One region of the Streptomyces sp. NPDC006314 genome, then DNA from elsewhere that is predicted to be linked to it. Evidence: predicted binding sites of a transcription regulator. Region 1 holds the regulator's gene; each other region holds the start of a gene.

Region 1 (9,431 bases):
CGGGCGGTACGTCGGCCCGGGGGTGGCGTCGCAGTCGCCGAGTCCGCCCACGTGGAACACCTGTCTGCCGCCGACCTCGGCGGTCAGGTCCCCGCGCACGCAGGCACCGCCGACGGCCTTGGTCACCTTGCCGGTGACGGTGATCTTCCGCCCGTCCTCGGTCTCACCACGGCAGTCGACGGAGACGACGGTGGTCTCGGTCGGCGAGGGCGACTTCCCGGACGGGTGACCGCCCTTGCCGTAGCTGCCGGTGCAGGTGAGCCAACTCACGTCCACGTGCCGCCGTTGCAGCTCGTCGGTCGCGGTCTTGTCGGTGGTGTACGCGACCGTGGCGGAACTCAGCCCGCCCGGATCACAGGCCACCACCGCGCCTCCGGCCAGCACCACGAGCCCCGCCACGGCCGCGACCCGTACGGGTCGCGGCCGATGCCGAATCAGCTTCCATGCCCCCATGGAGGGCAGCGTGCCACCGGCCGGGCCCCGGCGGTAGGGCACAAGCGGCCACTCACCCGTTCAGGGCACCCGGCCCGGCGCCGTCTTTTCTGCCCCGGCCCGACCCTGCCCGGTAAACGCAGGCTCAGGCGGCTCGTCGTGGCGGGACGGGACCGTCTTCCGGTGGAGGATCGGCGCCCGCACGCGGACGGAGAGTCCTGCCGAAGGCGCTCGCGCCGTACCGGGACGGGGTCGAGACGCGGCTCGTCTTCCGGGGAGTCGCCGCCGGCGGGCACCGGTGTTGCGGACTTGTCGCCGACGACCGCGGATACGAGGTCGACCTGCACCAACCCGGTTCCTGCGGGCGTTCGGCGGCGGATCCCGCGCCGTGGGCCGGCGCCGGGTGAGGTGGACGGCTGGGAGCCGCTGCCCGCCGTCGCGGTCAGCCGCGCAGCAGCAGCCACTCCTGGAGTTCGACCAGGTTGCCCTCAGGGTCCTTGAGGTGGGCCACACGCATGCGCTCGGCCATGGGGGCCGGTCCGTGCAGCAGGGTGGCACCCCGGGAGGTGATCTCCGCGCAGTAGGCGTCGAGGTCGTCCACGCGCAGCACGACCAGGGAGCGGTGGCCGGTGGCTGTCTCGTCCAGCTCCTGCAGGACCTCGGCCATCATTACCCGGTCCTGCAGCGCGATCCCCGCGGATCCGGCATGCGGGCTGAACTTCTCGTACGGCCCCTCGGTCGCGCCGGACTGCGGCTTGAGGCCGAGGACGTCGGCGTAGAAGCGGTAGCAGGCGGCGAAGTCGGTTACCAGGAGCCGGACTTGGGCGAGTTCCACGGTGTCCCCCAGGTGGTGTCAGGACCAGCGGCCGGTGCGGCCCAGCAGCAGGGCCGCGGCGGCGGTGCCGGCGGTCGATGTGCGCAACACGGTAGGACCGAGGACGTACGGCTTCGCACCCGCCCCCGCGAAAAGCGCCAACTCCTCCGGGGAGACTCCGCCTTCGGGACCGACGACCAGCACGATCTCGCCGTGGGCGGGCAGTTCGGCGGTGGCGAGCCGCTCCTCGCCGCTCTCGTGGAGGACGGCCGCGAAGTCCGCCTTGGCCAGAAGTGCGCCAACCTGCTTGGTCGTCGCGGCGTCCGCGACCTCGGGGAAGCGGACCCGGCGGGACTGCTTGCCGGCCTCGCGGGCGGTGGCCCGCCACTTGCCGAGGGCCTTCAGCCCGCGGTCGCCCTTCCACTGGGTGATGCAGCGGGACGCCTGCCAGGGCACGACGGCGTCGACACCGACCTCGGTCATCATCTCCACCGCCAGCTCGCCGCGGTCGCCCTTGGGCAGGGCCTGGACGACGGTGATCCGCGGGGTGGCCGGGGGCTCCTCGTGGACGGACTCCAGGTCCATGACCACCAGCCGGTCCTTGCCCTCGGCCGCCTTGACGACGCCCTCGGCCCAGCGGCCGCGCCCGTCGGTGAGGACCACGTCCTCGCCCGGCCGCAGCCGCTTCACGGACACGGCGTGCCGCCCCTCGGGGCCGTCGAGCACGAACTCCCGGCCGACGCGGTCGAGTCGGTCCACGACGAAGACGGGCGCGGTCATCGCCGGTCACCTCCGGGCCCGGCGAGGTCCGACAACGCTGTCCGTGCCTCGGCGAGTTCGGCCCTCAGCACCTCCACCAGCCGGCCGGCCGGCAGCTCCCGGGCCAGCCGGTGGCCCTGGCCCGCCCACAGGGCCATGCCCTGCGCGTCCCCGGCCTTGGCGGCGGCCTTGCGCAGCGGGGAGGTGAGGTGGTGGATCTCCGGGTAGGCGGCAGGGGCGTACGGGCCGTGCTCGCGCAGGAAGCGGTTGACCAGTCCGCGCGCCGGGCGGCCGGAGAAGGCGCGGGTCAGCTCGGTACGGGCGAACAGGGGGTCGGTCAGCGCCCGCTTGTGCAGGGCGTGGGCCCCCGACTCGGGGGCGGCGAGGAAGGCGGTGCCCAGCTGGGCCGCGCTCGCGCCCGCCGCGAGGGCGGCGGCGATCTGGCCGCCGCGCATGATGCCGCCGGCGGCGACGACCGGGATGCTCACGGCCTCGCGGATCTGCGCGATCAGCGACAGCAGTCCGATGCCGCAGCCGTCGTTCTCGGGGATGTCCCGGTGTGTTCCCTGGTGGCCGCCGGCCTCCACGCCCTGCGCGATCACCGCGTCCGCCCCGGCCCGCTCGACCGCTCGGGCCTCCTCGGCGGTGGTGGCGGTGACCAGTGTGAACGTTCCGGCCCGGCGCAGCGAGTCCAGCGCCTCCCGGCCCGGCACGCCGAAGTGGAAGGAGACCACCGGCACCGGGTTGTCGAGGAGGACGGCGAGCTTGGCGTCGTAGCCGTCGTCCCGGCCGCTGTCCGGGTCACCCAGCTCGGTCTCGTACCAGGCGGCCTCCCCGGCCAGCTGGTGCGCGTACACCTCCACGGCACCGGACTCGGGGTACTCGGGCTGCGGCACGAACACGTTCACGCCGAAGGGGCGGCTCGTGAGCCCCCGCAGCTGCTTGATCTCCTGGTACATGCCGTCGGCGGTCTTGTATCCGGCGGCGAGGAACCCGAGACCACCGGCCTCGGAGACGGCGGCGGCGAGCTGCGGGACGGAGACACCGCCCGCCATGGGGGCCTGCACGATCGGGTGAGGGACGAGATCGGTCAGCGCGGAGGACATGACCGCATGTTGTCACGTCCTCCGAACAACACCGAATCGGGCCTTCCCCTTGGCACATGCCACTTCTCACCCGCCCGAGCCGGGGCGCACGGGCCGCTTCCCGGCCGACCGAGCCGGTGGTGGGCAGGGGCCCGGGGGGCGGAGCCCCTGGAGGGGTCCCAGGGGCGGAGCCCCTTGCCCTCACCGCCCGTTGAACGCGTCCTTCAGCCGCGAGAACAGTCCCTGCTGACCCGGCTGAAACTGCCCCTGCGGCCGCTCCTCACCCCTCAGCTTCGCCAGCTCCCGCAGCAACCGCTCCTGCTCGGGGTCCAGCTTGCTCGGAGTCTGCACCTCGACGTGGACGATCAGATCACCCCGGCCGCCGCCCCGCAGATGCGTGACGCCACGGCCGTGCAGCGGGATCGACTGACCGGACTGGGTGCCGGGCCGGATGTCGACCTCCTCCACCCCGTCCAGCGTCTCCAGCGGCACCTTCGTACCGAGCGCCGCCGCGGTCATCGGGATCGTGACCGTGCAGTGCAGATCGTCGCCGCGCCGCTGGAAGGTGTGGTGCGGCAGCTCGTGGATCTCGACGTACAGGTCACCGGCCGGACCGCCGCCCGGCCCGACCTCGCCCTCACCGGCGAGCTGGATCCGTGTGCCGTTGTCGACACCGGCCGGGATCTTCACGGTGAGGGTGCGCCGCGACCGTACGCGACCGTCGCCGGCGCACTCCGGGCACGGTGTCGGCACCACGGTTCCGAAGCCCTGGCACTGGGGGCAGGGCCGCGAGGTCATGACCTGGCCCAGGAAGGACCGGGTGACCTGCGACACCTCACCCCGGCCGCGGCACATGTCACACGTCTGGGCGGACGTGCCCGGAGCCGCGCCCTCACCGTTGCAGGTGTTGCAGACGACCGCGGTGTCGACCTGGATGTCCTTGGTCGTACCGAAGGCGGCCTCGTCCAGCTCGATCTCGATGCGGATCATCGCGTCCTGGCCGCGCCGGGTGCGCGAGCGCGGCCCGCGCTGCGACGCCGTACCGAAGAACGCGTCCATGATGTCGGAGAAGTTGCCGAAGCCACCGGCCCCGAAACCGCCCGCACCGGCGCCGCCCGACTGGGAGAGCGGGTCGCCGCCGAGGTCGTAGACCTGCTTCTTCTGCGGGTCCGACAGCACCTCGTAGGCGGCGTTGATCTCCTTGAACCGCTCCTGGGTCTTCGGATCGGGATTGACGTCCGGGTGCAGCTCGCGCGCGAGCCGGCGGAACGCCTTCTTGATCTCATCCTGCGACGCGTCGCGGCGCACGCCGAGAACGGCGTAGTAGTCCGTGGCCACTTACGACTCCGCCAGGATCTGTCCGACGTACCGTGCCACTGCGCGTACCGCTCCCATCGTTCCCGGGTAGTCCATGCGGGTCGGTCCGACCACGCCGAGCTTGGCAACCGCCTCGCCGCCCGAACCGTAACCGACCGACACCACGGAGGTGGAGTTGAGTCCTGCATGGGCGTTCTCGTGGCCGATGCGCACGGTCACGCCCGGATCCTTCGCCTCGCCGAGGAGCTTGAGGAGCACGACGTGCTCCTCAAGGGCCTCCAGGACGGGCCGGATCGTGAGAGGGAAGTCATGCCCGAAGCGGGTGAGATTGGCGGTGCCGCCGATCATCAGCCGCTCCTCGTTCTCCTCGACGAGTGTCTCCAGGAGGGTGGAGAGCACCATGGAGACCGTACCGCGGTCCTCGGCTTCGAAGGCCTCCGGGAGGTCCTCGACCAGCCGCGGCACGTCGGTGAACCGGCGGCCCGCGACGCGGCTGTTCAGCCGTGCCCGCAGATCCGCCAGCGAGGCCTCGCCGAACGGCGCGGGACAGTCGACCATCCGCTGCTCGACCCGGCCGGTGTCCGTGATCAGCACGAGCATCACGCGCGCGGGAGCGAGCGAGAGCAGCTCCACGTGCCGGACGGTGGACCGGGTCAGCGACGGATACTGCACGACGGCCACCTGCCGGGTCAGCTGCGCGAGCAGCCGCACCGTGCGCGCCACGACGTCGTCGAGGTCGACGGCGCCCTCCAGGAAGCTCTGGATCGCCCGCCGCTCGGGCGCGGTCATCGGCTTGACGCCCGCGAGCTTGTCCACGAACAGGCGGTAGCCCTTGTCGGTGGGAATGCGCCCGGCACTGGTGTGCGGCTGGGCGATGTACCCCTCGTCCTCCAGGGCCGCCATGTCGTTGCGGACGGTCGCCGGGGAGACACCGAGGTTGTGCCGCTCGGTGAGCGCCTTGGAACCCACCGGCTCCTCGGTGCCCACATAGTCCTGGACGATGGCGCGCAGCACCTGAAGCCTGCGTTCACTCAGCATTCGCGCGCACCTCCAGCACGTCGTCCCCTCGTCCCTTCGGGTCGTCCGCCTGGCACTCTTCCCATGCGAGTGCCAGCGTTCCCCGGCCCAGTGTACGGCTGTCAGGTACGCACTGGGCAAGGCCGGTCCGGTCCCGGCTCGTACCGCTAGCGTCGCGGTATGACGGTGACTTGGGAAGAGCTGGGCTGGGAACGGCTGGCCGCCGGCGTCGGGCGGTGCCGGCTGCCCGGCTGGGACTGCACGGTGGGCCTGGTCCTCGGCGAGGGTACGGCGCTGATGGTCGACGCCGGGTCGAGTCCGGCCGAAGGGGCTCGGCTGCGGGCCCGGGCCGAGGAGCTGTCCGGCGGGCGTGTGACCCATCTCGCGCTCACCCACCCGCACTTCGACCATGTCTTCGGCATGGCCGCGTACGCCGGGACCGAGGTGTACGCGGCGGTGGGCATCGACACGGTGTTCGCGTACGCACGCGAGGAGCTGCGTCTGGACGCGATCCGCAACGGGCTGCCGGTGGCCGACGCGGACGAGGCGGTGGACGCGCTGAGCCCCCCTCGGCACCTGGTCTCCGGCGAGTGGACCCTCGACCTCGGCGGCGGCCGCCAGGCCCTGCTGGCCAACGTGGGACCCGGGCACACCGCCCACGACCTTGCCGTCCTGGTCCCCGGCTCCCCCGAGGTGGTCTTCTGCGGCGACCTGGTCGAGGAGTCCGGCGAGCCCCAGGCGGGCCCGGACGCGGTCCCGTCCCGCTGGCCGGACGCGCTGGACCGGCTGCTGGCGCTGGGCGGCGAGGACGCGCTGTACGTGCCCGGGCACGGGGCGGCGGTGGACGCGGGGTTCGTACGACGGCAGCGCGACGAGCTGGCCACGCGTTTCGGCGTGTCGTGAGCCTTGGTGTGCGGCTTCTCCTATCGTCATCCGAATGCGCCAGTACTCCGCCGACCTGACTCCGCCGTGGAAGAAGCCGAAGCCGGTCCCGGAGGTACCGGCCGAGCCGGGGCTGGTGGTGGAGGAGCCCGGCACCGGATTCTGCGGTGCGGTGATCCGCTGCGAGGCGGGCACGGTGACCCTGGAGGACCGCTTCGGCAAGCATCGGGTGTTCCCGATGGAGCCGCGCGGCTTCCTGCTGGAGGGCAGGGCCGTGACCCTCGTACGTCCGTCCTCGGGTCCCGTGCGCCCCACCCGTACGGCATCCGGTTCGGTGGCCGTCCCCGGCGCACGCGCGCGTGTCGCCCGTGCCGGACGCATCTACGTCGAGGGCCGGCACGACGCCGAACTGGTCGAGAAGGTGTGGGGTGACGACCTGCGCATCGAGGGCGTGGTCGTGGAGTACCTGGAGGGCGTGGACGACCTGCCGTCGATCGTGGCGGAGTTCGGGCCGGGGCCGGACGCGCGGCTGGGGGTGCTCGTGGACCACCTGGTGCCGGGCACGAAGGAGTGGCGCATCGCGGAGTCGGTGACGAGTGAGCACGCGCTGGTGGTGGGCCACCCGTACATCGACATCTGGGAGGCGGTGAAGCCGTCGTCCGTGGGGATTCCCGGCTGGCCGCGGGTGCCGCGCGGGCAGGACTGGAAGACGGGGGTGTGCCGGGCGCTGGGGTGGCCGGAGAACACGGGGGCGGCCTGGCAGGGGATTCTGGGGCGGGTGCGGTCCTACAAGGATCTGGAGCCGGAGTTGCTGGGGCGGGTGGAGGAACTGATCGACTTCGTCACGGACAGTGGTGGGGTCTGACGCCGGGGAAGGTTCCGACGTCACTGGTGCCCGGCTCGAGTCCCGGAACAGCGGTCATCCCCGTGGCCTCCGCATCCTCCGCGTCCTGTGGGCGGCAGCCTACGAACCGGGTCGGGGAGCGAGCCGGCGTTCCGCCCCGACGCACCCGCCGGGGTGATCAGTCCACCAGATCCCGCACCACCGCGTCCGCCAGCAACCGCCCCCGCAGCGTCAGCACCGCGCGCCCCTCCTCGTACGGACCGGGCTCCAGCAGGCCGTCCGCCAGCGCCCGCCGGGAAGCCGCGAGCCCCTCCTCCTTCAGCAGTGACAGCAAAACGCCCTCCCGCAGCCGCAGCTCCAGCAGGACCCGCTCCACCCGGCGGTCCTCGTCCGGGAGGATCTCCCGGCCCGCACCCGGGGACCGCCCCGAGGCCAGCGCCGCCGCATACGCCCCCGGATGCTTCACGTTCCACCAGCGCACCCCGCCCACATGGCTGTGCGCGCCCGGTCCCGCGCCCCACCAGTCGGCGCCCCGCCAGTACAGCTCGTTGTGCAGGCAGCGGGCCGCCTCGGACGTGGCCCAGTTCGACACCTCGTACCAGGCGAAGCCCGCCGCCGACAGCCGCTCCTCGGCGATCAGGTAGCGGTCGGCGTGGACGTCGTCGTCGGTCATCGGGACCTCGCCCCGGCGAACGCGGCGGGCGAGCTGCGTGCCCTCCTCGACGATCAGGGCGTAGGCGCTGACGTGGTCGGGTCCGGCGCCGATCGCCGCGTCCAGGGACGCCCGCCAGTCGTCGTCGCTCTCCCCCGGCGTGCCGTAGATCAGGTCGAGGTTGACGTGCCCGAAGCCGGCCGCCCGCGCCTCCGCCACGCACGCCTCGGGGCGGCCCGGGGTGTGCGTGCGGTCCAGCACCTTCAGCACATGCTGCTTCGCGCTCTGCATGCCGAAGGAGATCCGGTTGAAGCCGCCCTCGCGCAGAGCGGAGAGGTAGGCCGGGCCCACCGACTCCGGGTTCGCCTCCGTAGTGATCTCCGCGTCCGGCGCCAGCCCGAACTCGTCGCGGATCGCGCCCAGCATCCGTACGAGATCGCCCGCGGCCAGCAGCGTCGGCGTGCCGCCGCCGACGAAGACCGTGCGGACCTCGCGCGGGTCGTCGCCGAGCACCTTGCGGGCCAGGCGGATCTCGTCGATCAGTGTGTCCGCGTAGTTGTCCCGGGACGCGAGCACCCCACCCGTGCCGCGCAGCTCGGTCGCGGTGTAGGTGTTGAAGTCGCAGTAGCCGCAGCGGGACGCGCAGTACGGGACGTGCAGGTAGAACCCGAGGGGGCGGTCGGCGGCCCCGGCGAGCGCGGCGGCGGGCAGCGCGCCGTCGGCGGGGACGGGCTCGCCGTCGGGGAGTGCGGAAGGCATGTCCCCCATTGTCCCGTACGGCGACGGTTACCCGGCCTGCAGCACCAGCAGGGCCAGGTCGTCCTCCGGGAGACCGCCGCCGAAGTCGTGCACCATGCGGCGGATCCTTTCCGCGATCAGCTCGGCGTTCAGGCCCGCGCAGCCGGACAGGGCCCGCGCGAGCCCGTCGCCGTCGTCGAACTGGCGGGAGCCGGAGCGGCGCTCGGTCACCCCGTCGGTGACGCACAGCAGCGTGTCGCCGGGCCGCAGGTCGAGGGTCTCGCTGGTGTAGGTCTCGTCCTCGACCACGCCGAGCAGGGTCTGCGGGCGGGCGGCGGTGCGCACGGTGCCGTCGGGGCTGAGGACGAGCGGCAGCGGGTGCCCGGCGGAGGCGAGCGTGCAGCGGACACCGCCGTCGTGCGGGACCAGCTCGCCGTAGAGCAGGGACAGGAAGCGGGTCTGCGGGCCGTCCCCGGTCACCACGGGCCGGCCGCCGGCGGCGACCAGGGCGCGGGCGGCGGCGTCGGCGGCCTCGGTGGCGTCGTCCAGCAGGAGCTGGTTGAGGCGGTCGAGGACGTCGGCCACGCGGTAGCCCTCGCGGGCGAGGAGGCGCAGCCAGGGGCGGGCGAGGCCGATCACCACCGCCGCCTCGGGGCCCTTGCCCTGGACGTCGCCCACGGCGAAGCACCAGCGGCCGTCGCCGGCCGGGAACAGGTCGTAGAAGTCGCCGCTGGGGCCGCCCTTGTCGCAGGGCTCGTGGACGAGCGCGCTGTGCACGCCGGGGATCTCGGCGACCGCGCCGGGCAGCAGGCCGCGCTGCAGGACGGCGCTGATGGTGGCCTGGCGGGCGTACTGGCGGGCCGCGCCGATGGCGAGGGCGACCCGCCGGGC
Region 2 (9,431 bases), on a different contig from region 1:
GCCGCGGCTACTACCAGCCGGGCAACGTGGACGCCCTGGTCATGCGCCTGACCACAGCCTCCGGCAGCGGCTCCGCCGCGGGCTCCTCACCAGTACAAGGAACCGAGATCAATGACTGACGAACCTCTCGTCCTCGGCATCGAGACCTCCTGCGACGAGACCGGCGTCGGCATCGTCCGCGGCACCACCCTGCTGGCGGACGCCATCGCCTCCAGCGTCGACGAACACGCCCGCTTCGGCGGTGTCGTGCCGGAGGTGGCGTCCCGGGCGCACCTGGAGGCGATGGTCCCGGCCATCGACCGCGCGCTGAAGGAGGCGGGTGTCTCCGCGAAGGACCTCGACGGCGTCGCGGTCACCGCGGGGCCCGGCCTCGCGGGTGCCCTCCTCGTCGGCGTCTCGGCGGCGAAGGCGTACGCCTACGCGCTCGGCAAGCCGCTGTACGGCGTCAACCACCTCGCCTCCCACATCTGCGTGGACCAGCTGGAGCACGGCCCGCTGCCCGAGCCGACGATGGCCCTGCTGGTGTCCGGCGGCCACTCCTCGCTGCTGCTGTCGGCGGACATCACCTCCGACGTCCGCCCGATGGGCTCGACCATCGACGACGCGGCCGGCGAGGCCTTCGACAAGATCGCCCGCGTGCTGAACCTGGGCTTCCCCGGCGGCCCGGTCATCGACCGGTACGCCAAGGAGGGCGACCCGGAGGCGATCGCCTTCCCGCGCGGCCTGACCGGCCCGCGCGACCCCGCCTACGACTTCTCCTTCTCCGGCCTCAAGACGGCCGTCGCCCGCTGGATCGAGGCCAGGCGCGCGGCCGGCGAGGAGGTCCCGGTCCGCGATGTGGCCGCCTCCTTCCAGGAGGCCGTCGTCGACGTCCTGACCCGCAAGGCCGTCCGCGCCTGCCAGGACCAGGGCGTCGACCACCTGATGATCGGCGGCGGTGTGGCCGCCAACTCCCGGCTGCGCGCCCTCGCCCAGGAACGCTGCGAGGCGGCCGGCATCCGGCTGCGCGTCCCGCGCCCCAAGCTGTGCACGGACAACGGCGCCATGGTGGCCGCGCTCGGCGCCGAGATGGTCGCCCGCAACCGGACCGCCTCCAGCTGGGACCTGTCGGCCGACTCCTCCCTGCCGGTCACCGACCCCCATGTCCCCGGGCACGACCATGTGCACGAGATCAGCAAGGAGAACCTGTACCCGTGACGGTCGCCCTGATGTGGGAGGCGAGGGCCGCCGAGGGCCGCGGCGAGGAGCTGCTGGGCTGGGCGCGGGGGCAGCGCCTCGCCCGGGAGCCGGTGCGCCGGGAGATCTTCCGCGCTCCGCGGGACCGGGTGCTGGTGATCACCTGGTGGGACGCGCCGTACGACGCGTCGCTGCCCGAACTGCCCGAGCCGTCTCCGGCGTTGGTGACGCGTCCCGTGCACCGGTGGCGCTTCGAGTCGGTGGCGGACGGCTAGCGTTCGGGCCGGGTGTCCCGGCGCGCACGCCGTCACAGCCCCAGGAGCTGTTTGAGGGATGCGGCGAGGGCCGGCACCCCCGTGCTCGCCGTGGCGCCGTCGAGGATCGTCGTCAGCCGGTCCGGCACGCGGTTCCGGTCCACCGGCGTGCCGTCCTGCCGAGCGGAACGCCCGTGCCGGGTGGTGGACGGCCGAGGTTGGGAGAATCACTCCGGCTGCGCTATGATCATCACACGCGAACGGCCGGAACCCCGGTCCGGACGCAGTGCGTTGGTGGTCCAAGGAAAGACGCCCCGCTTCCTGCGGGGAAATGCAGGTGCAAGGCCTGCCCGGCGCTCCACGAAAACCCCGCTCCCGGTTCGCCGGGGCGGGGTTTTTCTTGCGTCACGGGCGTCCGGCCTCCTGCCGGCGGACCGCCCCTGCCTCGGAGACCTCCGTCTCGCACCGCAGCCGGCGCTCGGGCCCGACGATCCGCACCGGGCGAGCCGTCGGCGCCCGGGAACGCGGGCGTCACCCCAGCGGATGGCCGATCAGCATCGTCGGCGCCCCCGCGACGCGTGTGAGGAACACCGTCGCCGCGTTCGGTCCCTGCGGCCTGACCTTCCGGCGCAGCTCCTCCGGTTCGACCGCGGAGCCGCGCTTCTTCACGGTCAGCGTGCCGACCTCCCGCTCCCGCAGCAGGGCCTTCAGCTTCTTCACGTTGAAGGGCAGTCGGTCGGTGATCCGGTAGCCCGTGGCGAACGGGGTGGGCCGCGGCTCGTCGGCGGTGACGTACGCGATCGTGGCGTCGACGAGTCCGCCGCCGACCTCCTCGGCCACCTCCGCGACCAGGTGCGCGCGGATCACGGCACCGTCGGGTTCGTACAGGTACCGTCCCACCGGCCGCACTTCGGGGTCGGGCAGGCCCCGGCCGAGCAGCGTGCGCGGGCCGGGCAGCAGCGTGGCCCGTACGCCGCCCGGCGCCCCGGTGCCGAACCACAGCACCGCCTCCTTCACATCCCCGCCGTCGGAGATCCACTCGGCCTCGGCCTCGACGGGCACCGCCTCGTGCGGGATGCCCGGAGCGATCTTCAGGGCCGCGCGGGGTGCCGTACGCGCCGCGCCGACCGCCCAGGACAGGGGCGGCGAGTAGGCCTCGGGATCGAAGATCCGGCCGCGCCCGCCCCGCCGGGCCGGGTCCACGAACACCGCGTCGTACCCGGCGGTGTCCACCTCCGTGACATCGGCCTCGCGCACCTCGATCAGGCCGGCCAGCCCCAGCGCCTCGGCGTTCGCCCGCGCCACCGCCGCCGTCAGCGGGTCCCGGTCCACGGCCAGCACCCGGATCCCGGCCCGCGCCAGCGCGATCGCGTCTCCACCGATCCCGCAGCACAGGTCGGCGACCGAGGTCACGCCCAGGTGCTTCAGCCGCTGCGCCCGGTACCCGGCCACACTGGCCCGCGTCGACTGCTCGACCCCGTTCGGCGTGAAGAACATCCGCCCGGCGTCCTCGGCCCCGAACTTCGCCGCCGCCCGCTGCCGCAGCCGGGCCTGGCCGAGCGCGGCCGACACCAGCTCGGCCGGGTGGTCGCGGCGCAGCCGGGTGGCCACGGCCAGCTCCCGCGCGGGATCGGTGTCACGCACCTCCTCGAGGAGGGCGCGGCCTTCGGAGGTGAGGAGGAGGGCGAGGTCGTTCACCCGGTCATTGTGGGCCAGTCGGTGGATGGTGCGCCTCCGACGGCGGTGTCGGACCCGGTCGCGGGCCGGGCCCTGGGAGGATCCGGCACCATGCGAGCAGTAGTACAAAATGACAAGAATCAGACTCTCTCTCGGGCTCGGTCGCAGTCCCGTATCCGGTCCCTCGCCCTGGGCTGTGGAGCCACCGCGCTGGCCTCCGCCGCCCTCCTCTCCGGCTGCGCCGGCCCGGACTCCCCCGGCACCGCGTCCGGCCAGGGCGGCCCCGGCCGGACCGGGGGCCGCGAGGGAGGCCAGGCCGCCGAACACGCCCGCCTGGCCGCCGCCGCCCGGCGCTGGGGACTGGAACAGGTCCCGCTGACGCCACCGCCGCCACCCGTGGTGAAACCGAAGATCACCGCCCGCGCCGGGTTCGAGGTGGATCACCAGGACGACTGGGACCTGCCGCCGGTCTTCACCACGATCCCCACCAAGCAGAAGGTCGTCTTCCTGACGATCGACGACGGCGCGGAGAAGGACCCGAGGTTCCTCGCCATGATGCGGGAACTGAAGATCCCGTACACCGCCTTCCTCAGCAACTACCTGGTGAAGGACGACTACGCCTACTTCCGGAAGATGCGGTCCTACGGCAACACCCTCAACAACCACACGCTGCACCACCCCTACCTGCCGGGCCTGTCCTACGAGGAGCAGAAGGACGAGATCTGCGGCATGCAGGCCGTCATGGAGAGCCAGTTCGGCAAGGCGCCCACGGTCTTCCGCCCTCCCTACGGCAACTACAACCAGGACACCCTGGTCGCCGCCAAGGCCTGCGGCATCAAGTACGCGCCGATCTGGAACGAGGAGGTCTTCGTCGACCACTGGGAGTACCGCGAGGACGACCGGCGGCTGCGCCGCGGCGACATCGTCCTCACCCACTTCCGCGGCCGGGGCGACTGGGACGGCACGATGGTCGACGACATGCGCCGCTTCCTGAACAAGGTCACGCGCGAGGGCTACGCCGTGGCCCGCCTGGAGGACTACCTGTGAGGCGGGCGCGGGGCCTGGCCGCGGTCCTCGCCTCGGCCCTCCTCCTCGCGGGCTGCGCGCAGTCCGTCGACCCCATCGAACGCCTCGGCAAGAAGGCGGCCGAAGGGGTACGCCCGAACGGCCCCGCCCCCGACCGTGCCTACCGCCACTGGGGCCTGACCGAGCCCCTGCCCCGCCCGCCCCGGCCCGCGACCCGGTCCCTCGCCCTCAGTCCCCACGCCGGGGGCCGCGCCCTGCCGCGCGTCGTGGACCATGTCGCCACCCGCGACCGGGTCGTCTTCCTCACCTACGACGACGGCGGCGAGAAGGACCCCCGCTTCGTCGACATGGTCCGCGAACTCCGGCTGCCGGTCAGCCTGTTCCTCACCGACAGCGTCGCCGGCCCCGGCTACGGTCACTTCGCCCACCTGCACAGGCTCGGCGCCGGCATCCAGAACCACACCCTCGACCACCGGGCGCTCGCCGGACAGCCGTACGCAGGGCAGCGCGCCGAGATCTGCGGCCAGCAGCAGCGGCTGGACGCCCGCCTCGGCGTCCGCCCCCGCCTCTTCCGCCCGCCCTACGGCACGTACGACACCACCACCCTGCGCGCGGCGGCCGACTGCGGCATCTCCACGGTCGTCCTGTGGCGGGCCGCGATGACCCCGACCGGCCTCGTCTTCACCCGGGGCGACCACCGCCTCCGCCCCGGCGACATCGTCCTGGTCGGCCCCGACGAGTCCACGGGCCCGCCCCTGCGGGAACGCACGACGCGGGTCCTGCGGCGGGCGCAGCAGCGGGGGCTGACGGTGGGGCGGCTCGAGGACTACCTGAACTGACCGGCCCGGCCGCGGACGGTTCGGCCCGCCCGGCGCCCGGCGATGGGCGGGGAGAGGCCGCAGGACCGAGACGGCGGTCTGGGGGCGCGGCCCCCGGCGGAGGCCGGCACCGAGCGCCGCCGTCACTCCACCCGCTCAAAACTCGGGCGACGCGCCGCCGGCATTGGCACTCCGCTTGACCGAGTGCTAACCGCAGTCATAGTCTCGGCTCTGGCACTCCCCCCTGGAGAGTGCCAACAACGCGACGGGCAGGTCCGGCACCCGCGACGACGGATCGACCTGGTCGCCACCTCAGACAGTTAACCCCGTGAGATCTCCGAAGGGGGAGGTCGGATCGTGACGACCACCAGCTCCAAGGTTGCCATCAAGCCGCTCGAGGACCGCATCGTGGTCCAGCCGCTCGACGCCGAGCAGACCACCGCCTCTGGCCTGGTCATCCCGGACACCGCGAAGGAGAAGCCCCAGGAGGGCGCCGTCCTCGCCGTGGGTCCGGGCCGCTTCGAGAACGGCGAGCGTCTTCCGCTCGACGTCAAGGTCGGAGACGTCGTCCTCTACAGCAAGTACGGCGGCACCGAGGTGAAGTACAACGGCGAGGAGTACCTCGTCCTCTCGGCTCGCGACGTCCTCGCGATCATCGAGAAGTAGTCACCTCGAGCACACAGTTGCTTCCTGCTGCGCCCCTGGCCCCCGCGACCACACAAGAAGCCGGGCGCCCGGGGCGCAGTTCTTTTTTCACCCACAGATTCCGAGAGGGCTCCCGCTGTCATGGCGAAGATCCTGAAGTTCGACGAGGACGCCCGTCGCGCCCTCGAGCGCGGCGTCAACAAGCTGGCCGACACGGTGAAGGTGACGATCGGCCCCAAGGGCCGCAACGTCGTCATCGACAAGAAGTTCGGCGCCCCCACCATCACCAACGACGGTGTCACGATCGCCCGCGAGGTCGAGATCGAGGACCCGTACGAGAACCTCGGCGCCCAGCTGGTGAAGGAGGTGGCCACCAAGACCAACGACATCGCTGGTGACGGCACCACCACCGCCACCGTGCTGGCCCAGGCGCTCGTCCGCGAGGGACTGAAGAACGTCGCCGCCGGTGCCTCCCCGGCCGCCCTGAAGAAGGGCATCGACGCCGCGGTCAAGGCCGTCTCCGACGAGCTGCTCGCCACGGCCCGCCCGATCGACGAGAAGTCCGACATCGCCGCCGTGGCCGCGCTGTCCGCCCAGGACCAGCAGGTCGGCGAGCTGATCGCCGAGGCGATGGACAAGGTCGGCAAGGACGGTGTCATCACCGTCGAGGAGTCCAACACCTTCGGTCTGGAGCTGGACTTCACCGAGGGCATGGCCTTCGACAAGGGCTACCTGTCGCCGTACTTCGTGACGGACCAGGAGCGCATGGAGGCCGTCCTCGACGACCCGTACATCCTGATCACGCAGGGCAAGATCTCCGCCATCGCGGACATGCTGCCGCTGCTGGAGAAGGTCATCCAGTCCAACTCCTCCAAGCCGCTGCTGATCATCGCCGAGGACGTCGAGGGCGAGGCCCTGTCGACCCTGGTGGTCAACAAGATCCGTGGCACCTTCAACGCCGTGGCGGTGAAGGCCCCCGGCTTCGGTGACCGCCGCAAGGCGATGCTGCAGGACATGGCCGTCCTCACCGGCGCCACCGTCATCTCCGAGGAGGTCGGCCTCAAGCTCGACCAGGTCGGCCTCGAGGTGCTCGGCTCCGCCCGCCGCGTCACCGTCACCAAGGACGACACCACGATCGTCGAGGGTGCCGGCAAGGCCGAGGACCTGACGGGCCGCGTCGCGCAGATCAAGGCCGAGATCGAGAACACCGACTCCGACTGGGACCGCGAGAAGCTCCAGGAGCGCCTCGCGAAGCTGGCCGGCGGCGTGTGCGTGATCAAGGTCGGCGCCGCCACCGAGGTGGAGCTGAAGGAGAAGAAGCACCGTCTGGAGGACGCCATCTCCGCGACCCGCGCCGCGGTCGAGGAGGGCATCGTCTCCGGTGGTGGCTCCGCGCTCGTCCACGCCGTGAAGGTCCTCGAGGACAACCTCGGCAAGACCGGCGACGAGGCCACGGGTGTCGCGGTCGTCCGTCGCGCCGCCGTCGAGCCGCTTCGCTGGATCGCCGAGAACGCCGGCCTCGAGGGCTACGTCATCACCTCCAAGGTCGCCGAGCTCGACAAGGGCCAGGGCTTCAACGCCGCGACCGGCGAGTACGGCGACCTGGTCAAGGCCGGCGTCATCGACCCGGTCAAGGTCACCCGCTCCGCCCTGGAGAACGCCGCCTCCATTGCCTCCCTGCTGCTCACGACCGAGACCCTGGTCGTCGAGAAGAAGGAAGAGGAGCCGGCCGAGGCGGGCCACAGCCACGGCCACGCCCACTGAGCCTGCGCTGCGCTGAGCTGAGCTGAGCTGAGCCACGGTGCCCAGTGCCCCCGACGGGGCGCTGGGCACCATGCTTTTCAGCGGTGGCCGCTCGCGCGCGACGCGCCCCTGACCGCTGCTCGGGCGTCACCCGGGCGCCCACGGCCGGGTTCAGGGCTCTCCCTACGTGACCCTCGTTCCGCCGCGCGGGACGAGGGTGCTGATGACGCCCTGTCACCTCGGGGCGCGGCCGACCCGGACGAGGCGCTGCTCCTCGGTCGTCGGCCGGCGCAGGTGGAGTGGCGGACCACCAGCCGATCGCCCCTCCCCGCTAGCTCTCCAGATCGTCCAGTGCTCCCAGTTGCTGCATCAGTCCCAGCTGGTCGTGCTGCCACCACAGCTCGGCGATCTTGCCGTCCTCGCCGAACCGGAAGACGGTCGTCCCGGTCATCGCCACCTGCCGGCCGGTGTTGGGCAGGCCCAGGAACTCGCCCTTCTGGACGCCGCGCCACGTCCAGCGCGCGCAGGCCCTCTCACCCTGGGCGAACACGTCCTCGACGGTGAACGAGAAGTCGAAGCCCCCACGCCACATCCGGAACTCGGCGCGGACGTTGTCCAGCCCGATGGTGTCCTGCGGGTTCACCGGGTCGTGACTGTGGATGTCCTCGTCCAGCAGGTCGTTGAGCGGAGGCAGCTCGCCCGGCGTCTCCAGCGCCTCGAAGAACCGCCGGACGGTGTCCTCGGCCAGCCGCTCGTCCCGTACGACGTCCAGATCGGTGAACGTCGGCATCTCGTCGCACAGGGCGACCATCCCCTGGAAGATCCTGTCGGTCTCCGGGAGGTTCGAGTTCCGCATCGCGTCCTCGTACGACGGGAACTCCACCACTTCGACGATGTGCGACGCGTCCGACCGGTCCTTGCCGACCAGCGCGTGCGTCGCCGTCCGCCTTCCCTTGGTCTGCGCGACCCAGTCGTCCATGAGCCGGTTCATCTCGTCCAGCCGGCTCGTCTTGCACTCGATGAGCTGTACGAAGGTCATGACGCCGCCTCCCGGCCCCCCTGGCCCGGTTCCATCACCCTCATTTTCGCACCGGGGCGGCAGCGTCACACGTCCGCTACCGCGGGCCGTACCTGCGCCCGGTCCTCGAGGAGATCCCGCCCAGCAGCCCTCGGGGCGTCACCTTCACCAGACCCATCAGCGCCTTGTACCTCGGGTCCGGGATGGACAGTGACCTGCCGCGCGCCAGGTCCGCCAGCGCCGCCGCGACCAACTTGTCGGCGTCCAGCCACATCCACCCCGGGATGTTGTCCGTGCCCATCCCGGCCCGCTCGTGGAACTCGGTGCGCACGAAGCCCGGGCACAGGGCCATCAGCCGCACCCCGCTGCCCGCCAGGTCCTTCGCCGCGCCCTGCGTGAACTGCACGACCCAGGCCTTCGACGCCCCGTAGGTGCCCCGCGGCACGAAGGCGGCCACCGAGGCTACGTTGACGACCCCGCCCCGTCCACGCTCGCGCATCGCCGCGGCCGCCGCCGACGTCAGCCGGAGCACCGCCTCGCAGTGCACCTTGAGCATCTTCAGCTCGTCCGCCATGGGCACGTCCAGGTAGCGGCCCTTGTTGCCGAACCCGGCGTTGTTGATCAGCAGGTCGACCGGGTTCTTCCGGTCGCCGAGCCGGTCGGCGACCGCCTCGATGCCCTTGTCCTCCGACAGGTCGGCGGTCAGCACCTCCACCTCGACGCCGTGCCGGTCGTGCAGTTCGGTCGCCTGCTCGCGCAGCCGCCTGGTGTCCCGCGCCACCAGGATCAGGTCATGCCCGTCAGCGGCGAGCCGCCGCGCGAACGCGGCACCGATCCCCGCGGTCGATCCCGTAATCAGAGCCGTTGTCATGGCCCAAGGGTAGTGACCCGGACCGGCGGCGTCCGCTGCCCACGGCGGCCTTCGCGCCAGCCGCGCCGACTGTCCTTCAGCCCCCGTACCGGGCCGCGTACTTGCGGGCCGCCGCCAGTGTCTCCGCGTGCAGTGCCTCGCCCGCGGCGAGCAGCCGAGGCAGCAGTTCACGTTCGGTGGTGACCGCGCGGAACTGCATCGCC
Region 3 (9,431 bases), on a different contig from region 1:
GGCTGCCCGAGCTGTGGAACGGGCAGGAGTGGCAGCTGTGCGGGACGCCCAGGCGGGATCGGCAGGAGGCCGAGGCGTACCTCGCCGCCCAGCGGCGCGGATCCCGGCCCGCCATGGCGTACCGGCTCGTGCACGAGTTCACCGACTACGAGGTGCTGCGGGTGTGGGGGACGCCGGTGCGCACCGACATCGAGCCCATGGGCAACCTCTAGCCGCGGTCAGTCCAGCAGCGGCAGCGGCCGGAAGTCGTGACCCTCCCATATGCGCCTGCTCTTCTCCTCGGGGTACGGCGTCACCTTCGGCTCCGCGTCCAGCACCTGTACCGGGCGGGTCCGGGTGTCGTACGCCGGCCAGCCGGGGTCGCCGGTGCGTGCGAACGCCGTCCAGGAGCGGCGGATGAAGGCGGAGAGGTGCTCCGCCTCCGAGGTGGGCCTGCCGCCGGGGAAGAGGAGGCCTCCCAGGTCCGCGCCGAACGTGCCGAAGAGCAGCGGGATGTCCAGGCCGTGACAGGCGCCCAGTACGCTTCCCGGGGCAGGCCAGGTCAGTTCGTAGACGTGGGACCGGCCGCCGCCCGCCAGCTGGGCCTCGGCCAGATGCAGACTCGGCATGCCGAACAGCCAGTCCGTCTGGACGCGTTCGTACAGTTCGGCCGGTGACGCCCCGGGGAAGGCCGCCCGATAGGCCCGCTCGCCCGCCTCGCCGTCCGGTGCCAGCAACCGCAGGGCCCCCGTCGCCTGCTCCCCGGTGATCTCGCCGAGCATGCCGCTCATGGCCATGAACAGGCGGAACTCGTCGCGGTTGTGGCCGACCAGCAGGTCCACCTCCCGCGCCGCGCCCGAGGCCAGCGCCTGCCAGGGAGACATGGGCAGTACGTCGCCGTCGACCACCGGGGAGAAGGGGGTGACCGTGGGCGCCGCCCGGCCCCAGCGGTCCAGATACTGGAGCATCTTGGCCGACAGCGACTGTCCGGCCTCGGGGAGTCGACGAGGGTCCACGGCGGCCAGGTCGGCCGCGGTGGGCTGCCGGCCGGCCTCCGCCGCCAGTGCCGTCGCCATGTCGCGGGCCAGGTCGGCCGAGAAGAACGTGCCGGGCACGCTCTGCGCCACCGCCCGGTGGAACAGGCCCCGCGCCCTCTCCATCGCCAGCAGGGAGGCGACGGAGCCCGCGCCCGCCGACTCGCCGAAGACCGTGACCCGGGCCGGGTCACCGCCGAACGCGCCGATGTTCTCCTGGACCCACTCCAGGGCCGCGACCTGGTCCAGCAGGCCACGGTTGGCCGGGGCGCCCGCCCAGAGGGCGAAACCCTCCATCCCGACACGGTAGTTGAAGGTGACGACCACGACGTCGCCGTCGCGGGCCACGTGCTGGGCGTCGTAGCCCGGCTGGCCGCCGTGGCCGAGCTTGTACGCGCCGCCGTGGATCCACACCATCACCGGGCGGGCGGCGGACGGGTCCGGGTCGGGGGTCCACACGTTCAGCGTGAGCCAGTCGTCGCCCGTGGGGCCGGTGGCGGGGCGGGCCGTGCGGCCCAGGACGCCCGGCTCCTGCGGGGGCGGCGGGCCGAAGGCGTACGCCTCCCGGGTGCCGTCCCAGCAGCGGGCCCGGCGCGGGGCCTGGAAGCGGGCCTCACCTACCGGAGGTTCGGCGAAGGGGATGCCCCGGAACACCGACAGCCCCCGCTCGCGCAGGCCGCGCACCGCGCCGGAGGCGGTGCGCACCACGGGGCCGTCGGTGTCCGGGGCGTGGGACTCGCTCGTCGTCATGATCGCTCCTCACTGGTTGTCAGAGGAACGGACGGCAGCGATCATGAGTGCCCCGTCAGCTGAGGGTCTTCACCGCCGCCGCGTCGTACGGCTTCAGGTCGTCGAAGCGGTCGGAGAGGACCTTGGCCGCCCACTCCGGGTCCTGGAGCAGGGCGCGGCCGACGGCGACGAGGTCGACCTCGTCGGCCTCCAGCCGGTCGAGGAGGTTGTCGATGCCCTTGACCGGGGAGCCCTCGCCCTGGAAGGCGTTGACGAAGTCGCCGTCGAGGCCGACCGACCCGACGGTGATGACCGGCTTGCCGGTGAGCTTCTTCGTCCAGCCCGCGAGGTTGAGGTCGGAGCCCTCGAACTCCGGCAGCCAGTAACGGCGGGTGGAGGCGTGGAAGACGTCGACGCCGGCGGCGGCCAGCGGAGTGAGGATGGCCTCCAGCTCCTCGGGGGTCTCGGCGAGGCGGGCGGTGTAGTCCTGCTGCTTCCACTGCGAGTAGCGGAAGATCACCGGGAATTCGGGGGACACCCTCTCGCGGACCGCGGCGACGATCTCCGCGGCGAACTGGGTACGGGCCACCGGGTCGCCGCCGTACGCGTCCGTGCGGCGGTTGGTGCCCGCCCACAGGAACTGGTCGACGAGGTAGCCGTGGGCGCCGTGGATCTCCACGCCGTCGAAGCCGATGCGCTCGGCGTCCGCGGCGGCCTGGGCGAACGCGGCGACGACGTCGTCCAGGTCCTGCTGGGTCATCGTCCTGCCGGTGGGCTCGGCGTCCGGGGTGACGAGGCCGGAGGGGCCGACGGCGGGGGCGTCCGGGAAGGGGGCGTCGCCCTGCTTGCGGACCATGCCGATGTGCCACAGCTGCGGGACGATCGTGCCGCCCGCGGCGTGCACGTCCTCGGCGACCTTGGCCCAGCCCGCGAGCTGCTCCTCGCCGTGGAAGCGCGGGACGCGGTCGCTCTGGCCGGCCGACTCGTGGCCGACGTAGGTGCCCTCGGTGACGATCAGCCCGACGCCGGCGGCGGCGCGGCGCGCGTAGTAGGAGCGCACATCCTCGCCGGGGATGCCACCCGGGGAGAACATGCGCGTCATCGGCGCCATCACGATCCGGTTGGGGACGGTGAGGCCGTTGAGGGCGATCGGGCGGGAGAGGATCCGGGCCGCGCGGGAGGCGGGCGTGGTGACGGTCACGTGGGGGGCTCCTCGTGAGTGACAGTGTTAACCGGCTGGTATGTGCGCGCGCATTGTTGCACCTTCTTAAGCAACCGTGTAGACGCAGGCCCCCATTCCCGGGCCGGCCGGCCCGGCCCACGTGATCCCGGACACGCCCGAGGGCGGTACCCCCTGCCTGTGGCAGGGGGTACCGCCCTCGTACGAAAGGACTGGTGCCGATCCTCGGAAGGATCAGAAGTCCATGTCACCGCCCGGCATGCCGCCGCCGGCCGGCGCGGCGGCCTTCTCCGGCTTGTCGGCGATGACGGCCTCGGTGGTGAGGAACAGCGCGGCGATGGAGGCGGCGTTCTGCAGGGCAGAGCGGGTCACCTTCGCCGGGTCGATGATGCCCTCGGCGACCAGGTCGACGTACTCGCCGGTCGCGGCGTTCAGGCCGTGGCCCGGGGTCAGGTTGCGCACCTTCTCCACCACGACACCGCCCTCGAGGCCGGCGTTGACGGCGATCTGCTTCAGCGGGGCCTCGAGCGCGATGCGCACGGCGTTGGCGCCGGTCGCCTCGTCACCCTCGAGCTCCAGCTTCTCGAAGACCTGGGAGGCCTGCAGCAGGGCCACGCCACCACCGGCGACGATGCCCTCCTCGACGGCGGCCTTCGCGTTGCGGACGGCGTCCTCGATGCGGTGCTTGCGCTCCTTGAGCTCCACCTCGGTGGCGGCACCGGCCTTGATGACCGCGACACCGCCGGCGAGCTTCGCCAGGCGCTCCTGCAGCTTCTCGCGGTCGTAGTCCGAGTCGCTGTTCTCGATCTCGGCGCGGATCTGGTTGACCCGGCCGTTGACCTGCTCCGAGGAGCCGGCACCGTCGACGATGGTGGTCTCGTCCTTGGTGATGACGACCTTGCGGGCGCGGCCCAGGAGGTCCAGGGTCGCGTTCTCCAGCTTGAGGCCGACCTCCTCGGAGATGACCTCGCCGCCCGTGAGGATGGCGATGTCGCCGAGCATGGCCTTGCGGCGGTCACCGAAGCCCGGGGCCTTGACGGCGACGGACTTGAAGGTGCCGCGGATCTTGTTGACGACCAGGGTGGAGAGGGCCTCGCCCTCGACGTCCTCGGCGATGATCAGCAGCGGCTTGCCCGACTGCATGACCTTCTCCAGCAGCGGGAGCAGGTCCTTGACCGAGGAGATCTTGGAGTTGGCGATGAGGATGTACGGGTCCTCGAGCACCGCCTCCATGCGCTCCATGTCGGTCGCGAAGTAGGCGGAGATGTAGCCCTTGTCGAAGCGCATACCCTCGGTGAGCTCGAGCTCCAGGCCGAAGGTGTTGGACTCCTCGACGGTGATGACGCCTTCCTTGCCGACCTTGTCCATGGCCTCGGCGATCAGCTCGCCGATCTGGGTGTCGGCGGCGGAGATGGACGCGGTGGAGGCGATCTGCTCCTTGGTCTCGACGTCCTTCGCCTGCTCCAGCAGGGCGGCGGAGACGGCCTCGACGGCCTTCTCGATACCGCGCTTCAGAGCCATCGGGTTGGCACCGGCGGCGACGTTGCGCAGGCCTTCCTTGACCAGGGCCTGGGCGAGCACGGTCGCGGTGGTCGTTCCGTCACCGGCGACGTCGTCCGTCTTCTTGGCGACTTCCTTGACCAGCTCGGCGCCGATCTTCTCGTACGGGTCCTCGAGCTCGATCTCCTTGGCGATGGAGACACCATCGTTGGTGATCGTGGGGGCGCCCCACTTCTTCTCGAGGACGACGTTGCGGCCCTTGGGGCCGAGCGTCACCTTCACGGCGTCCGCGAGCTGGTTCATGCCGCGCTCGAGGCCGCGCCGCGCCTCCTCGTCGAACGCGATGATCTTGGCCATGTGAAGTGGTCCCTCCAGGACTGGGGGTGATTCCTTCGGACCGCGCCCGCGCCCGCGACGGACGGCTCGCCGGCCTCGTGGTTCCTTGCCCCACCCGGCCTGCGGGCCTCACCGACCCGGTCCTTCACTGTCACTCTCACCTTCAGAGTGCTAACGCAATGATTAGCACTCGGCATGGTCGAGTGCAAGCGCCTCCGGGGCGACAGGCGGCGCTCAGCCGTCCGGGACGGGGAGGCCCCGGGCAGGAAGAAGGGCCCGCACCCTGTGCCGGTGCGGGCCCTTCGTCGCAAGAAACGTTCAGGCGGTGACGCGAACCATGTCGGCCTGCGGACCCTTCTGGCCCTGCGAGATCTCGAACTCGACCCGCTGACCCTCTTCAAGGGTGCGGTAGCCGTCCATCTGAATCGCGCTGTAGTGGACGAAGACGTCCGCACCACCGTCGACCGCGATGAAGCCGTACCCCTTCTCCGCGTTGAACCACTTGACGGTGCCCTGAGCCATGCCTAACTCCCCTATTACTGGCCCTTGCACAGATCCACACTTCGCGGACCCGGGTCAGACCTCACCCCCCATGGGACGGGGGCGTGCGCCGGAACGCGTCGACCGCCGCTGAATGTATCTGTCCAACTGCCGTCTGCAACAGGTCAATCGGACGAGAATTGCGGAGGAAACCGATCCGGAATGTGCCGAGAATTCATCCGACTTCAGGGCAAGTCGGGCTTCACAAAAGGAGCAAAAGCCGCATAAAACCCGCATACTTTGGCTACTTCTTGGCGGGCTGTGCGGTGTGAATCCAGGGTCCGCAGCCCGAAGGCCACGGCCGCGTTCCCCAACTGTACCGCGCTCAATCACACAGAATTGCCCCCTCCGCTTCTCTCACGGAGGGGGCAATCAGGGAAACAACAGGTAACCACTGTTACCGAAGGTAATGATCGGTCATTCCGTCAGCAGCCGCCGGCGACGGCCGGAATGATGGAGACGCCCGCCCCGTCGGGGGTCGCCGTCTCGAGGCCCTGCTCGAACCGGACGTCGTCGTCGTTGACGTAGACGTTGACGAACCGGCGCAGCTTGCCCTGGTCGTCCAGCACCCGGGCGGCGATCCCCGTGTGGTTCTTCTCCAGGTCCTCGATGACCTCGGCGAGGGTCCCGCCCTCGGCGGTGACCTCGGCCTGGCCGCCGGTGTAGGTGCGCAGGATGGTCGGGATGCGGACAGTGACGCTCATGTATGACCTCCGGTCAGCTCATCGCCCTCAGGGGCGCGGGGCTGTGTCGATATGCGGCTCCGCCGCGGGGCGCGCCCAGCCCCCACCGGCCCGCAGACGGAATCGATGGGCCGAAGCCCTAGGCGAGTCCCGCCTCACGGAACGACTCAAGGGTGGGGCGGATCGTCGCGGAGAGCCCCGTGCCGGCCACCGCGTCGAGGGTCTTGAGGCCGTCGCCGGTGTTGAGGACGACCGTGGTCTTCGCCGGGTCCAGCACCCCGTCCTTGAGCAGCTTGCGGGTGACGCCGACCGTCACACCGCCCGCCGTCTCCGCGAAGATGCCCTCCGTGCGGGCCAGCAGCTTGATCGCGTCGACGACTTCCTCGTCCGTGACGTCCTCCACCGCACCGCCGGTGCGGCGCGCGATGTCGAGGACGTAGGGGCCGTCGGCCGGGTTGCCGATGGCGAGGGACTTGGCGATGGTGTTCGGCTTCTGCGGGCGGACCACGTCGTGCCCGGCCTTGTAGGCGGTCGACACCGGCGAGCAGCCCTCGGCCTGCGCACCGAAGATCTTGTACGGCTTGTCCTCGACGAGACCGAGCTTGATCAGCTCCTGCAGCCCCTTGTCGATCTTCGTGAGCTGGGAGCCGGAGGCGATCGGGACCACGATCTGGTCCGGGAGCCGCCAGCCGAGCTGCTCACAGATCTCGTACGCCAGGGTCTTGGAGCCCTCCGCGTAGTACGGCCGCAGATTGACGTTGACGAAGCCCCAGCCCTCGCCGGCCGGGTCGCCGATCAGCTCGGAGCAGAAGCGGTTCACGTCGTCGTAGTTGCCCTCGATGCCGACGAGTTCGCCGCCGTAGACCGCGGCCATGACGACCTTGCCCTGCTCCAGGTCGTGCGGGATGAACACGCAGGAACGAAGGCCAGCCCGGGCGGCGGCGGCGCCCACGGCGCCGGCGAGGTTGCCGGTGGAGGAGCAGGAGAGCGTCGTGAAGCCGAAGGCGCGGGCGGCCTCCAGGGCCTGGGCGACGACACGGTCCTTGAAGGAGTGCGTCGGGTTGCCGGAGTCGTCCTTCACGTACAGGCCGCCGGTGACGCCCAGCTCGCCGGCCAGGTTGTCGGCCTTGACGAGCTTGGTCCAGCCCGGGTTCAGGTTCGGCTTGTCGGCCACGTCGGCGGGGACGGGCAGCAGGGGCGCGTAACGCCAGATGTTCGCGGGGCCCGCCTCGATGCGCGCACGCAGCTCTTCCGCGTCGTAGGCGGAGAAGTCGTAGGCGATCTCCAGCGGACCGAAGCACTCCTCGCACGCGAAAACCGGGCCGAGCGGGACGCGGTGACCGCACTCGCGACAGCTCAGGGCCGCGGCGGGACCGAGGTCGACGGCGGGACTGCTGGTGCTTGCAACTGTCTGCACAGCCATGGAGGCGAGGCCCTTTCTCCTCATCTTCCTCACGACGCATCTCGCCGTGAGACGGATTTGGCACCTTCCCTAGCCGGGAGCCTCGCGGAGACGATCAAGCTGATCTACGAGAACCGACTGGAGGGTTGCCGGGGCTTCATCGGGCCGTGTCCCTCTGCCCCTCTGGATGAGCTGTATGTGGTTGTAGACGCTCGTGACCCCCGACATGCGATGGTCACCGGCGTTGTTCAAGACTGTAACCGAAGGCCATGACAGTTGAGATAGTCGTCCGAACCGCGAGATGGATCACAGGTACGCCGCACGGCGTCACCGCGCGTGATCACGAACAGTGAGGAGCCGCAGACCGTGCTGGAAGAAGTCGAGCGCTGGCTGGCCACCCGCTCCTGGTCCGTGACCGATCGCCCTCTCCACCGGATCCTGGCCGCCAAGCAGCGTACGGGGCAGACGATCAGCGTCGTGCTGCCCGCGCTCAACGAGGAGGAGACGGTCGGCGACATCGTCGCGGTCATCCGTCACGACCTCGTGGAGCAGGTCCCGCTCGTCGACGAGATCGTCGTCGTCGACTCCGGCTCCACCGACCGCACCTCCGAGGTCGCCGCCGCCGCGGGCGCCCGGGTCGTCCACCGTGATGCCATCCTCCCCCGCATCCCCGCCGTCCCCGGCAAGGGCGAGGTGCTCTGGCGCTCGCTGCTCATCACCAGCGGGGACATCCTCTGTTTCATCGACGCCGACCTGAAGGACTTCTCCTCCGAGTTCGTCTCCGGGATCGTCGGCCCGCTGCTCACCGAACCCGAGGTGGACCTGGTCAAAGGCATGTACGACCGGCCGCTCGGCGGCGCGGCGGGCCAGGGCGGCCGGGTCACCGAGCTGATGGCCCGGCCGCTGCTGAACATGCACTGGCCACAGCTGGCCGGTTTCGTGCAGCCGCTGGGCGGTGAGTACGCGGCCCGCCGCTCCCTGCTGGAACAGCTGCCGTTCCCCGTCGGCTACGGCGTGGAACTGGGCATGCTGGTGGACGCCCTGCACCTGGCGGGACTCGACGCGCTGGCCCAGGTGGACGTCGGGGTGCGCAAGCACCGGCACCAGGACGGCCAGGCGCTCGGCCGGATGGCGGCGGCGATCTACCGCACGGCGCAGCTGCGGCTGGCCCGCGGGCATCTGGTCAGGCCGTCGTTGACCCAGTTCGAGCGGGGCGAGAAAGGGTTCGAGCCGCGCACCCACTCGGTGGACGCCGAGGAGCGGCCGCCGATGGCGGAGATAGCCGAGTACGCGGCACGCCGGGTGGCGTGAACGTGTGAACGCGGAAGAACGGCCGTATACAGCCCCCTTCCGGGGTGGACCGTACGTTTGAGCGTTTCCGGGCCGGGCTAGGTTGAGGCGTATGGCTTCCACGCACGGCGCTGAGGTGCTGGTCGCGTCCAATCGCGGCCCGGTTTCGTACACGGTGGACGAGGACGGTTCGCTGCTCGCCAGACGCGGCGGCGGCGGGCTGGTCTCGGGGCTGTCGGCCATCGGGCCGGACGCCAACGCGGTGTGGGTGTGCGCCGCGCTCGGCGACGGCGACCGGGCGGCCGTACGGCGCGCGGACGGCGGACTGCTGCCGGCCGAGGAGACCGGCGGGCAGCGGGTGCGGATGCTCGACATCGACGCGACCGTGCACGCCGACGCGTACAACGGCATCGCCAACTCGGTGCTCTGGTTCGTCCACCACATGCTGTACCAGACCCCGCTGGAGCCGGTCTTCGACGCGGAGTTCCGCCGGCAGTGGGCCGCGTACGAGGCCTACAACCGGGCGTTCGCCGAGGCGCTGGCCGAGGAGGCGGCCGAGGGCGCGGCGGTGCTGATCCAGGACTACCACCTGGCCCTCGCCCCCCGGATGCTCCGCCGGCTCCGCCCCGACCTGCGCATCGGCCACTTCTCGCACACCCCGTGGGCCCCGCCGGACTACTTCCGCCTGCTGCCCGACGACATCGCGGCCGAGCTGCTGACCGGCATCCTCGGCGCGGACCGGGCCGCGTTCCTCACAC

Evidence for each region. Region 1 encodes HrcA, which represses chaperone genes, less so after heat shock. Its sites were predicted from a motif close to TTNGCACTCNGNNNNNCNGAGTGCNAA; they were not measured.
Region 2: groES (co-chaperone GroES) is a predicted target of HrcA. The motif match lies at 5,136-5,162, and genes of this name have one in related genera.
Region 3: groL (chaperonin GroEL) is a predicted target of HrcA. The motif match lies at 4,942-4,968, and genes of this name have one in related genera.

Annotation. Positions count from the first base shown of each region.
Region 1 covers NZ_JBEXRL010000002.1:53,137-62,567, reverse strand. Annotated here, with positions in the region: gene ABZ079_RS03390 (hypothetical protein) at 1-453, opposite strand, end outside; gene ABZ079_RS03385 (VOC family protein) at 875-1,267, opposite strand; gene ABZ079_RS03380 (16S rRNA (uracil(1498)-N(3))-methyltransferase) at 1,286-2,026, opposite strand; gene ABZ079_RS03375 (nitronate monooxygenase) at 2,023-3,111, opposite strand; gene dnaJ (molecular chaperone DnaJ) at 3,292-4,428, opposite strand; gene hrcA (heat-inducible transcriptional repressor HrcA) at 4,429-5,445, opposite strand; gene ABZ079_RS03360 (MBL fold metallo-hydrolase) at 5,605-6,327, shown strand; gene ABZ079_RS03355 (DUF3097 domain-containing protein) at 6,362-7,171, shown strand; gene hemW (radical SAM family heme chaperone HemW) at 7,329-8,561, opposite strand; gene ABZ079_RS03345 (SpoIIE family protein phosphatase) at 8,589-9,431, opposite strand, start outside.
Region 2 covers NZ_JBEXRL010000001.1:515,015-524,445, reverse strand. Annotated here, with positions in the region: gene rimI (ribosomal protein S18-alanine N-acetyltransferase) at 1-119, shown strand, start outside; gene tsaD (tRNA (adenosine(37)-N6)-threonylcarbamoyltransferase complex transferase subunit TsaD) at 112-1,197, shown strand; gene ABZ079_RS02320 (hypothetical protein) at 1,194-1,451, shown strand; gene ABZ079_RS02315 (class I SAM-dependent methyltransferase) at 1,962-3,128, opposite strand; gene ABZ079_RS02310 (polysaccharide deacetylase family protein) at 3,219-4,154, shown strand; gene ABZ079_RS02305 (polysaccharide deacetylase family protein) at 4,151-4,972, shown strand; gene groES (co-chaperone GroES) at 5,309-5,617, shown strand; gene groL (chaperonin GroEL) at 5,738-7,360, shown strand; gene ABZ079_RS02290 (ester cyclase) at 7,671-8,378, opposite strand; gene ABZ079_RS02285 (SDR family oxidoreductase) at 8,455-9,228, opposite strand; gene ABZ079_RS02280 (MOSC domain-containing protein) at 9,305-9,431, opposite strand, start outside.
Region 3 covers NZ_JBEXRL010000021.1:18,184-27,614, reverse strand. Annotated here, with positions in the region: gene ABZ079_RS29960 (hypothetical protein) at 1-212, shown strand, start outside; gene ABZ079_RS29955 (carboxylesterase family protein) at 219-1,763, opposite strand; gene ABZ079_RS29950 (NADH:flavin oxidoreductase) at 1,819-2,943, opposite strand; gene groL (chaperonin GroEL) at 3,157-4,779, opposite strand; gene ABZ079_RS29940 (cold-shock protein) at 5,077-5,280, opposite strand; gene ABZ079_RS29935 (MoaD/ThiS family protein) at 5,724-6,002, opposite strand; gene thrC (threonine synthase) at 6,121-7,404, opposite strand; SAM riboswitch class I at 7,422-7,577, opposite strand; gene ABZ079_RS29925 (glucosyl-3-phosphoglycerate synthase) at 7,750-8,694, shown strand; gene ABZ079_RS29920 (trehalose-6-phosphate synthase) at 8,786-9,431, shown strand, end outside.